One region of the Pseudomonas sp. MH9.3 genome, then DNA from elsewhere that is predicted to be linked to it. Evidence: predicted binding sites of a transcription regulator. Region 1 holds the regulator's gene; the other holds the start of a gene.

What was found. Region 1 encodes FliA, which starts transcription of late flagellar genes. Its sites were predicted from a motif close to CTAAAGTTTNNNNNNNNNNNGCCGNTAA; they were not measured.
Region 2: RHM60_RS13230 (methyl-accepting chemotaxis protein) is a predicted target of FliA. The motif match lies at 3,348-3,375, and genes of this name have one in related genera.

What each region holds. Positions count from the first base shown of each region.
Region 1 covers NZ_CP133785.1:1,881,894-1,886,588, forward strand. Annotated here, with positions in the region: gene RHM60_RS07965 (chemotaxis protein CheA) at 1-1,223, opposite strand, end outside; gene RHM60_RS07970 (protein phosphatase CheZ) at 1,235-2,023, opposite strand; gene RHM60_RS07975 (chemotaxis response regulator CheY) at 2,042-2,416, opposite strand; gene fliA (RNA polymerase sigma factor FliA) at 2,584-3,324, opposite strand; gene fleN (flagellar synthesis regulator FleN) at 3,321-4,154, opposite strand; gene flhF (flagellar biosynthesis protein FlhF) at 4,260-4,695, opposite strand, start outside.
Region 2 covers NZ_CP133785.1:3,018,088-3,022,782, forward strand. Annotated here, with positions in the region: gene RHM60_RS13220 (cysteine hydrolase family protein) at 1-316, shown strand, start outside; gene tam (trans-aconitate 2-methyltransferase) at 332-1,093, opposite strand; gene RHM60_RS13230 (methyl-accepting chemotaxis protein) at 1,186-3,210, opposite strand; gene RHM60_RS13235 (single-stranded DNA-binding protein) at 3,588-4,103, opposite strand; gene RHM60_RS13240 (MFS transporter) at 4,113-4,695, opposite strand, start outside.

The DNA.
Region 1 (4,695 bases):
ACGTCGAGGTTCGACACGGCCTTTTGCATGGCTTCGTCGCCACTGCTCAGGCCCAGGCGCACCAGGCGGTTACGCACCAGCACCAGTTCGCCCACCATGTTCATGATGTCGTCCAGGCGCGCGGTGTCTACCCGTACGGTGGTCTCGGCTTCGGTGGTGACCGGCTTTTCGGCCACGGCGGCAGCCGGGGCGCGTGCAGGTGCTGCGGCAGGTGCCGGTGCGGGCTTGGCGGCTGGAGCGGCTGCCGGTGCAGGTGCAGGTGCAGGTGCAGATTTGGCGGCCACAGGCGCAGCAGTCGCCGCTGCGGCCGGGGCCACTTCGGTGAACTTGCCCTTGCCGTGCAATTCGTCGAGCAACGCCTCGAATTCGTGATCGCTGATCAACCCGTCGCCGGCCGGTGCTGCGCTGGCTGCCGGAGCGGCTGGCGCGGCGGCAGGCGCCGTCGCGGCGACTTCCGGCAAGGCATCGACAGCAAAGGTGCCCTTGCCGTGCAATTGATCGAGCAAGGCTTCGAATTCGTCATCGGTGATATCGGTGCTGGCGCTCGCTGCGGCTGCGGGCGGCGCGGCGACCGGTGCCACGGCGTCGGCAGCGAACTGACCCTTGCCATGCAACTGGTCGAGCAGCGATTCGAACTCGGCGTCGGTGATGTCTTCGCTGGTTGGCGCGGCAGGTGCAGCAACCGCTGGCTGTGGCGTCTGCGGTGCTTCGGCCTCGGCCTTCACGGCGTTGAGCGAATCGAGCAACTGTTCGAACTCGCTGTCGGTGACATCCGCCTCGGGCTCAGGCTCGGCCACCGGCGCAGGTGCAGCTTGTACGGCCGGCGCCTCGGCAGCCGGCTCTGCCAGGCGCGCCAGGGCGGCCAGCAGTTCCGGAGTGGCGGCGGTGATCGGGGCACGTTCACGCACTTCGCTGAACATGCCGTTGACCGCATCCAGTGCTTCGAGAATCACGTCCATCAACTCCGAGTCGACCTGCCGTTCACCCTTGCGCAGGATGTCGAACACGTTCTCGGCGATGTGGCAGCACTCAACCAGCTCATGGAGCTGGAGGAAGCCGGCGCCCCCTTTTACAGTGTGAAAACCGCGAAAAATTGCATTGAGCAGGTTCGCATCATCCGGTCGGCTTTCCAGCTCGACCAGTTGTTCGGACAGTTGCTCTAAAATTTCGCCGGCCTCTACAAGGAAATCCTGAAGGATTTCTTCATCGGCGCCGAAGCTCATGTGGGTGCTCCTTAGAAGCCTAAACTGGATAACAGGTCATCGACATCATCCTGACCTGACACAACGTCTTCACGTTTATCGGCATGAATCTGCGGACCTTCACCCTTGGCGAGATGTTTTTGTGGATCTTTTTCCGAGAGGATCGCCGCGCGGTCATGTTCGATGCCGGCAAAACGATCGACCTGCCCGGCCATGAGCACCAGTTTGAGCAGGTTGCTTTCCACTTCGGTGACCAGTTGGGTCACGCGCTTGATCACTTGACCGGTGAGGTCCTGGTAATCCTGGGCCAGCAAAATATCGTTGAGGTTGCTCGCCACCGTGCGGTTTTCCTGTTCGCTGCGCGACAGAAAACCGTCGACCCGACGGGCCAGTTCACGAAACTCTTCAGCACCGACTTCGCGACGCATGAAGCGGCCCCAGTCGTGGCTAAGCGCTTGAGCCTCGGTGGCCATGCCATTGACCAGAGGCGTGGCGTTTTCCACCAGGTCCATGGTGCGGTTGGCCGCCGCTTCGGTCAGCTTGACCACATAGGACAGGCGTTCGGTGGCATCGGTGATCTGCGAAATTTCTTCGGCCTGGGGCATGTGCGGGTCAATCTGGAAATTGACGATCGCACTGTGCAGCTCGCGCGTGAGCTTGCCCACTTCCTGGTACAGGCCGCGGTCACGGGTCTGGTTAAGCTCATGGATCAACTGCACCGCGTCGCCGAAATGACCTTTTTCAAGGCTGTCGACCAACTGGTGAGCATGTTTTTTCAGGGTCGACTCAAAATCGCCCAATGTTGTTTCTTTATGCTCCATAGCTCCCCCGCGATGGCATTAGCCGTGGATGCGTTCGAAGATTTTTTCGATCTTCTCTTTTAGCGCCAATGCAGTGAATGGCTTGACCACGTAACCGTTTACCCCGGCCTGGGCGGCTTCGATAATCTGTTCACGCTTGGCTTCGGCGGTCACCATCAGTACAGGCAGGCTGCGCAGCTTTTCGTCGGCGCGCACATGGCGCAACAAGTCGATGCCAGTCATGCCCGGCATGTTCCAGTCGGTTACCAGAAAGTCGATGCTGCCGCTGTTGAGGATCGGAATCGCCGTAATGCCGTCGTCCGCCTCGACCGTGTTTGTGAACCCAAGGTCACGCAACAGGTTTTTTATGATCCGCCGCATCGTTGAGAAGTCATCAACGATGAGGATTTTCATGTTCTTGTCCAATTCGACCTCCAAGCAGTCTTAAACGCGCCCAGCACCTGGACGCGCCATTTCAATCAACAGGCGTTACACAAAAAGGACTGCCGGGTCCACCACGGGTCGACCCCGCGAAGGTCGTGACCCTCGCGGTATCGTCTGCAGTGTCCCCACACTGCCTGTCAGCGCGCGCGCCACTCTCCCAAACGCCCCCGCAAACGGGCTGCGCACTGGCTATGCAACTGGCTGACACGCGATTCGCTGACCCCCAGGACCTCACCGATTTCCTTGAGGTTCAGCTCTTCGTCGTAGTACAGCGCCAGGACCAGGCGCTCACGCTCCGGCAAGTTGGCAATGGCTTCCGCCAGTGCGCCCTGGAAACGTTCATCTTCCAGGTCGCGTGACGGTTCCATATGCGCACTCGCGCCGTCCTCGTGCAGCCCTTCGTGTTCGCCGTCCTGCAACAGGTCGTCGAAACTGAACAGGCGGCTGCCCAAGGTATCGTTCAAAATCCCGTAATAATCATCGAGACTCAATTGGAGTTCGGCCGCAACTTCGTGATCTTTAGCGTCGCGACCGGTTTTTGCTTCAATTGAGCGAATTGCGTCACTGACCATCCGCGTATTGCGGTGCACCGAACGCGGCGCCCAATCCCCTTTACGCACTTCATCGAGCATCGCGCCACGTATGCGAATACCCGCATACGTCTCGAAACTGGCGCCCTTGCTCGCGTCGTACTTGGTCGACACTTCGAGCAGGCCGATCATGCCGGCCTGGATCAGGTCTTCGACCTGCACACTGGCCGGAAGGCGCGCCAGCAGGTGATAGGCAATGCGCTTGACCAGCGGCGCATAGCGCTCGATCAATTCGCCCTGGCTGTCGCGTGCCGATTTTTTATAGAGGTTGTAGCCGCTGGATGTCATAGCACAGGACCCGCGCTTGTCTGATGCACCAATCGCTCGACGAAGAACTCCAGATGCCCACGCGGGTTGGCGGGCAGCGGCCAGGTATCGACCTTCTGGGCAATCGCCTTGAATGCCAGCGCACACTTGGAACGCGGGAATGCTTCGTAGACCGCACGCTGTTTTTGCACAGCCTTTCGCACGCATTCGTCGTAGGGAACTGCGCCAACGTATTGCAGGGCGACATCGAGAAAACGATCCGTGACCTTGGTCAGCTTGGCGAACAGGTTGCGCCCTTCCTGCGGGCTCTGGGCCATGTTGGCCAGCACGCGGAAGCGGTTCATGCCGTAGTCACGGTTAAGCAGTTTGATCAGGGCGTAGGCGTCGGTGATCGAAGTGGGCTCGTCGCACACCACCAGCAGCACTTCCTGCGCGGCGCGCACAAAGCTGACCACGGACTCGCCGATGCCGGCGGCGGTGTCGATCACCAGTACGTCGAGGTTGTCGCCGATATCGCTGAACGCCTGGATCAGGCCGGCATGCTGCGCCGGGCTCAGGTGCACCATGCTCTGGGTGCCGGAGGCAGCCGGCACGATGCGGATCCCGCCGGGCCCCTGCAGCAGCACATCGCGCAGCTCACAGCGCCCTTCGATCACATCGGCAAGGGTATGTTTGGGGGTCAGCCCCAGCAGAACGTCCACGTTCGCCAGGCCCAGGTCAGCGTCCAGCAGCATGACGCGACGGCCAAGCTCTGCCAGGGCCAGGGACAAATTCACTGACACGTTAGTTTTCCCGACGCCACCTTTGCCGCCGGTCACCGCGATCACCTGTACGGGATGCATGCTGCCCATTTTATTTCTTTACCTTGTCTTGCTTAGACGCAGGCTACATGGCTTGGCCGCTTGAATCGCTTGCAGACCATCGATGTAGGTACATTTCACGGTGTTCATCCTGCCTCAACCGACCCGTTTTGCCGGGTTGTGGTAAAGGTCGGCGAACATATCAGCCATCGCTTCCTCGCTAGGCTCGTCTTGCATTTGCACACTCACGGCACGGCTGACCAACTGATGACGACGCGGCAGATGCAGATCATCCGGGATTCGCGGGCCGTCGGTCAGGTAGGCGACCGGTAATTCATGACTGATTGCCAGGCTCAGTACTTCGCCCAGGCTCGCGGTTTCGTCGAGCTTGGTGAGGATGCAGCCGGCCAGACCGCAGCGCTTGTAACTGTGATACGCAGCGGTAAGAACCTGTTTCTGGCTGGTGGTTGCAAGCACCAGGTAATTTTTCGACTTGATCCCACGGCCGGCCAGGCTTTCCAGCTGCATGCGCAACGCCGGATCGCTGGCTTGCAGGCCGGCGGTGTCGATCAGCACCACGCGCTTGCGCAGC
Region 2 (4,695 bases), 1.1 Mb from region 1:
GGTGCTTAAACATTTCGTGAATGCGTTTCGCGAAGCCGATCTGCGCGCTCTGCTGGAACGACGCAGCATCACCGACGTGGTGGTGGTCGGCAGCATGAGCCATATGTGCATCGATGCGGGGGTGCGCGCAGCGGCGGACCTGGGCTACAAGGTCACGGTGATCCACGATGCCTGCGCCACGCGGGATCTTGAATTCAATGGCAAGGTCATCCCGGCGACGCAGGTGCATGATGCATACATGGCGGCGCTGGCGTTCGGTTATGCGAGCGTGGTGTCGGCGGATGAGTACCTGAAGGCGCAGACGGCGGCCGTGTGACCGCCCTGTGAAGCGTCAGCGAGTGGCGATGATGAACAGGCGCGGAAATGGCAACAGCACGCTGCCGTCGCTCAGGGCTGGGTAGGCTTTGGTAATCCTCGTCTGGTATTCGCGTAGGAACGCGGCCTTTTCGTCATCGCTCAAAGGCGCGAGAAACGGCCGCAACCCCGAGCCCTTGAACCATTCCACTACCGCCGCGTGGTCGGCCAGCGGGTGCTGGTAGGTGGTGCGCCAAACATCCACGGTGCTGCAATGCTGGCTCAGCAACTCGTAGTAGTAGCTCGCGGGGTGACGCGGATTGTGCTTGAACGCTCCGATCTTCGCCGACCAGGGCCCCTGTGCCGCCACGTCGCGGGCCAGTTGGTGGGCAGGCTCGTCGAGGTTATCCGGCGTTTGCACCGCCAGCGTGCCGCCCGGCGTCAGATGACTGACCAGGTGCGGGTAGAGCGTGGCGTGGTCGGGCAGCCATTGCAGAGAGGCGTTGGCGAGAATCACATCGAATTGCCGCGCAGGGTTCCAGGCGCCGATATCCGCCAGCTCGAAATCAAGGTTGGGCAGGCGCTGACGGGCGTCGAGCAACATGTCATCGGAACTGTCCATGCCGGTGACCTGCGCCTGCGGATAGCGCTCGGCCAACACCTGCGTTGAGTTACCGGGGCCGCAGCCCAGGTCGACGGCGCTGTGCACGTCGACATTCGGGATGGCCGCGACCAGATCGCGGACGGGACGGGTACGTTGTTGCTCGAACAAGGTGTATTGCTTGGCAGACCAGGTCATCGCGGTTTTCCTTCTGCGTGGTGTAAAAACTGCACCAGTCTGCCAGAACTCATTCACACGACGGCTGCCAATAAATGCGTCCTTTTGTTTCCCTACAGTTTGAACCGCGAGACCACCGTACGCAGCTCCCCCGCCAGCAACGACAGCTCCTGCGCCGTCGCAGCGTTGTCTTCGATGCCCTCCATCAACGTGATACTGCCGTTGCGAATTTCGGTCACGTTGCGGTTGATGTCTTCGGACACGGCGTGTTGCTGCACCGCTGCGCTGGCGATCTGCGTGTTCATGCCGACGATCTGATCAACGCCATCATTGATTGCATCCAGGCTGGTCGAGGCTTGTTGAGCAGACTCGAGACAGGCCTGCGCGCGCAACTTGCCCGACTTCATCTGCTCCACGGCCGCGGACGTCGCCAGTTGCAGCTCCTGGATAATGGTGCGGATTTCTTCGGTTGAGTTCTGCGTGCGCGAGGCCAGGGTTCGGACCTCGTCCGCCACCACCGCAAAGCCGCGGCCCTGCTCACCGGCACGGGCCGCCTCGATGGCGGCATTCAACGCCAGCAGGTTGGTTTGATCGGCGATGTTACGGATCACTTCAATAACCCCGCCGATCTGCTGGCTGTGCTGGGCCAGCGCGGAGACTTTCTGCGCGCTGCGCTCCACTTCTTCGGCCAGGGCTTCGATGGTGACGCGGGTTTCCTGCATCTTCGCAAGGCCTGCGATCGAAGACTGACTGGCATGCCCGGCGGCATGGGCGGCGCCCTCGGTGTTCTGCGCCACATCGGCAACGCTGGCAGTCATCTCGTTGATGGCCGTGGCGACTTGCTCGGTTTCACTTTGCTGCACATTCATCGAGCGTTTGGCCACGTCGATGGACACCCCCATGCGCGCGGCCGCCTCGGACACCGATTGCGAACTGCGCTCAACCTGCGACAGCGACGCACTGAAGGCCTGCACCATCGCGTTGAGAGCGTTGCCCACGTCGGCCATTTCATCGTTGCCGCGCACCGGAATGCGCGTGCTCAGGTCGCCCTGGGCAATCAGCTGCGTGGCACTCAACACATCGTTGAGGGTGCGCCGCATGGCGCTGTAGATGCCGCTGAAGGCGTACACCAGCAACAGGCCAAGCCCGGCCAGCATGCCGAGGATGAGCAGGCGCTCTGCGCTTTTTTCCTGGACACGGCGTTCCAGTCTCTTCAACAGCGCGTCTTGCAGGGTGTCCTGCGCCTTGTACAACTCGGCGACTACCGCGTTGCCCTTGGCCGGCAGGTTCTGCACGCCACTGATGGTGTCGGTGGTGGAGCCAATCATCAGATCAAGATCGGCGCGAAAACCCTCCAGGCTCGCAAAGGCACTGGTAATCGGTGCCTGAATGCGATCGGCCAGGGCCGGCTCGCGACGACGCAAAAGGTCCAGGCTCTGCTGGAGCTCCTTGTGGATCATCACCTCGTTCTTGAGCATCGCCCTGATCACGCCACGCGTGCCCGGGCTCAATACCTGCCCCTCATGCAGCCCACTGACCAGACCGCGCAATTGGCCGACGATATTGATCTGGCGCGGCAACCGCAAGGTGCTCTGGTCGATCATGAACAGCGAGGCAAAGTCTTCATCGAGCACCATGCCCGAGGTGGCCGATACGTAATAAACGAAGTTCAGGGTTTCGGTGAGTTGATCGTTCCACTCGTCGAAGGTAGTGCTCGGGTTGGCGTCGCCCTTGGCCAGCTCAATCAGGCGCTGCGCCCCGGCACGCAGGCGCTGCACGCGGTCACCGGTTTCGAGCTGGGCGTTGAACTGGCGGTCGGTGGTGGCCAGTTTAGAAAATGCGTCTTCCAGCTTTGCCTGGTTGGCGGAAAGATCGGGCTGCGCGCTCTTGTCACCGCTGAGCAGGCGGTTGGTGAGTGCGCGTTGCAACATCGACAAGCGCAGCACAGGGGTCACGTCCAACAGATAGCGTTGGCCCGATTGTTCGGAGCGGATGACTTCTAGACTCTCGTTGATCTGGTGGACGATACGGGAGCCAAGCAGCACCAGAGGGATCAGGACGATGATTGCCAGCACGCCGAATTTGGTGGGGAAACGTAAACGGCTGGCCAGGTGTACGGCAGGAGCAAGGATATTCATACAGTTCTCACAGCCCGCAATGGGACAGTTTGTGGAAGGTTTATAGGTGAGAACTGTCCGTTTTCTCTCAAATGCCTGGCTCTGTCTGGCACATTTGGCTAATCACGCTGTGCATGTAACTAATCGTTTCATGCTCGGTGTCGGCATTGAGATTGAGAACTTTAAGAAAAGTTGTACATTTTTTTATATTTGTACAACTCTGGAACGCTTGAAGAAAAGTGATGTCGCGTTGATATCAACGCTGTGTGATGATTGTGTGCAGGAGAATGGCGGCGAGCGTTGCGACTATTTGAGCGCATACGAAAACGCCCCTGGGATTTTGCAATCCGCAGGGGCGTTGGGATCAGCTGAGCGCTGGGTGCCAGCGCGGGCGTCGATCAGAACGGAATATCGTCATCAAAGCTGTCGAAATCCGGAGCCGGCTGTGGCGCGGCCTGTTGTGGCGCTGGACGCGACTCACGCTGTGGCTGCTGGCTTGGCTGTGGACGCGACTGCTGTGGACGCGGTGCCGAGTTGGACATGCCGCCCTGGCCCTGTTGGTCGCCCTGTGGACGGCCGCCCAGCAGTTGCATGGTGCCTTGCATGTCGACCACGATTTCAGTGGTGTAACGCTTGATACCGTCCTTTTCCCACTCGCGGGTCTGCAGTTTGCCTTCGATGTAGACCTGCGAACCTTTGCGCAGGTATTCACCGGCGATTTCGGCAACCTTGCCGAACATCGACACACGGTGCCATTCGGTTTTCTCGACCTTCTGGCCGGTCTGCTTGTCGGTCCACTGTTCGCTGGTCGCCAGACTCAGGTTGGTCACGGCGTTACCGTTAGGCAGGTAGCGAACTTCGGGATCCTGGCCGCATGTACCGACCAATATGACTTTGTTAACCCCACGGGCCATAACGTTCTCCTAGGCTGGGCGCGCTGTCGGCACTGGGTTGACCAGTTGCTCGAGCGTCGCGCGATCCAATAATTCGGTGTCCAATTTAATGTAAATGGCCGCCTCTTCAGCGACCACTACTGCATCCGTTACTCCAACGACGGCCTTCAGGCGCTCTGCCAGACCGGCTTCGCGCATCGCCTCGGGCGACAGCGGTAAACGCAGACTGGTGACGTAGGGAGGTTCGCGCATGGTAACAGCAAAGGCCAGCCAAAGTGCAGCCAGCCCGGCGCATCCGAGGAACACAACCGACAGACCGCCATGCTGGAACATCCAGCCGCCCATGATGCCGCCCAACGCGGAACCGAGGAACTGGCTGGTGGAATACACCCCCATCGCCGTGCCCTTGCCTCCGGCCGGTGAAACCTTACTGATCAGCGAAGGCAATGACGCCTCCAGCAGGTTGAACGCGGTGAAGAACACCACCGTGCCGCTCACCAGCGCCCGCAGGCTGTCGCCGAACTGCCAGAAGAATAGTTCAGTGAGCATCAATGTCGCGACGGCGCCGAGCAGAACTCGTTTCATTTTGCGTTTCTTCTCGCCATAGATGATG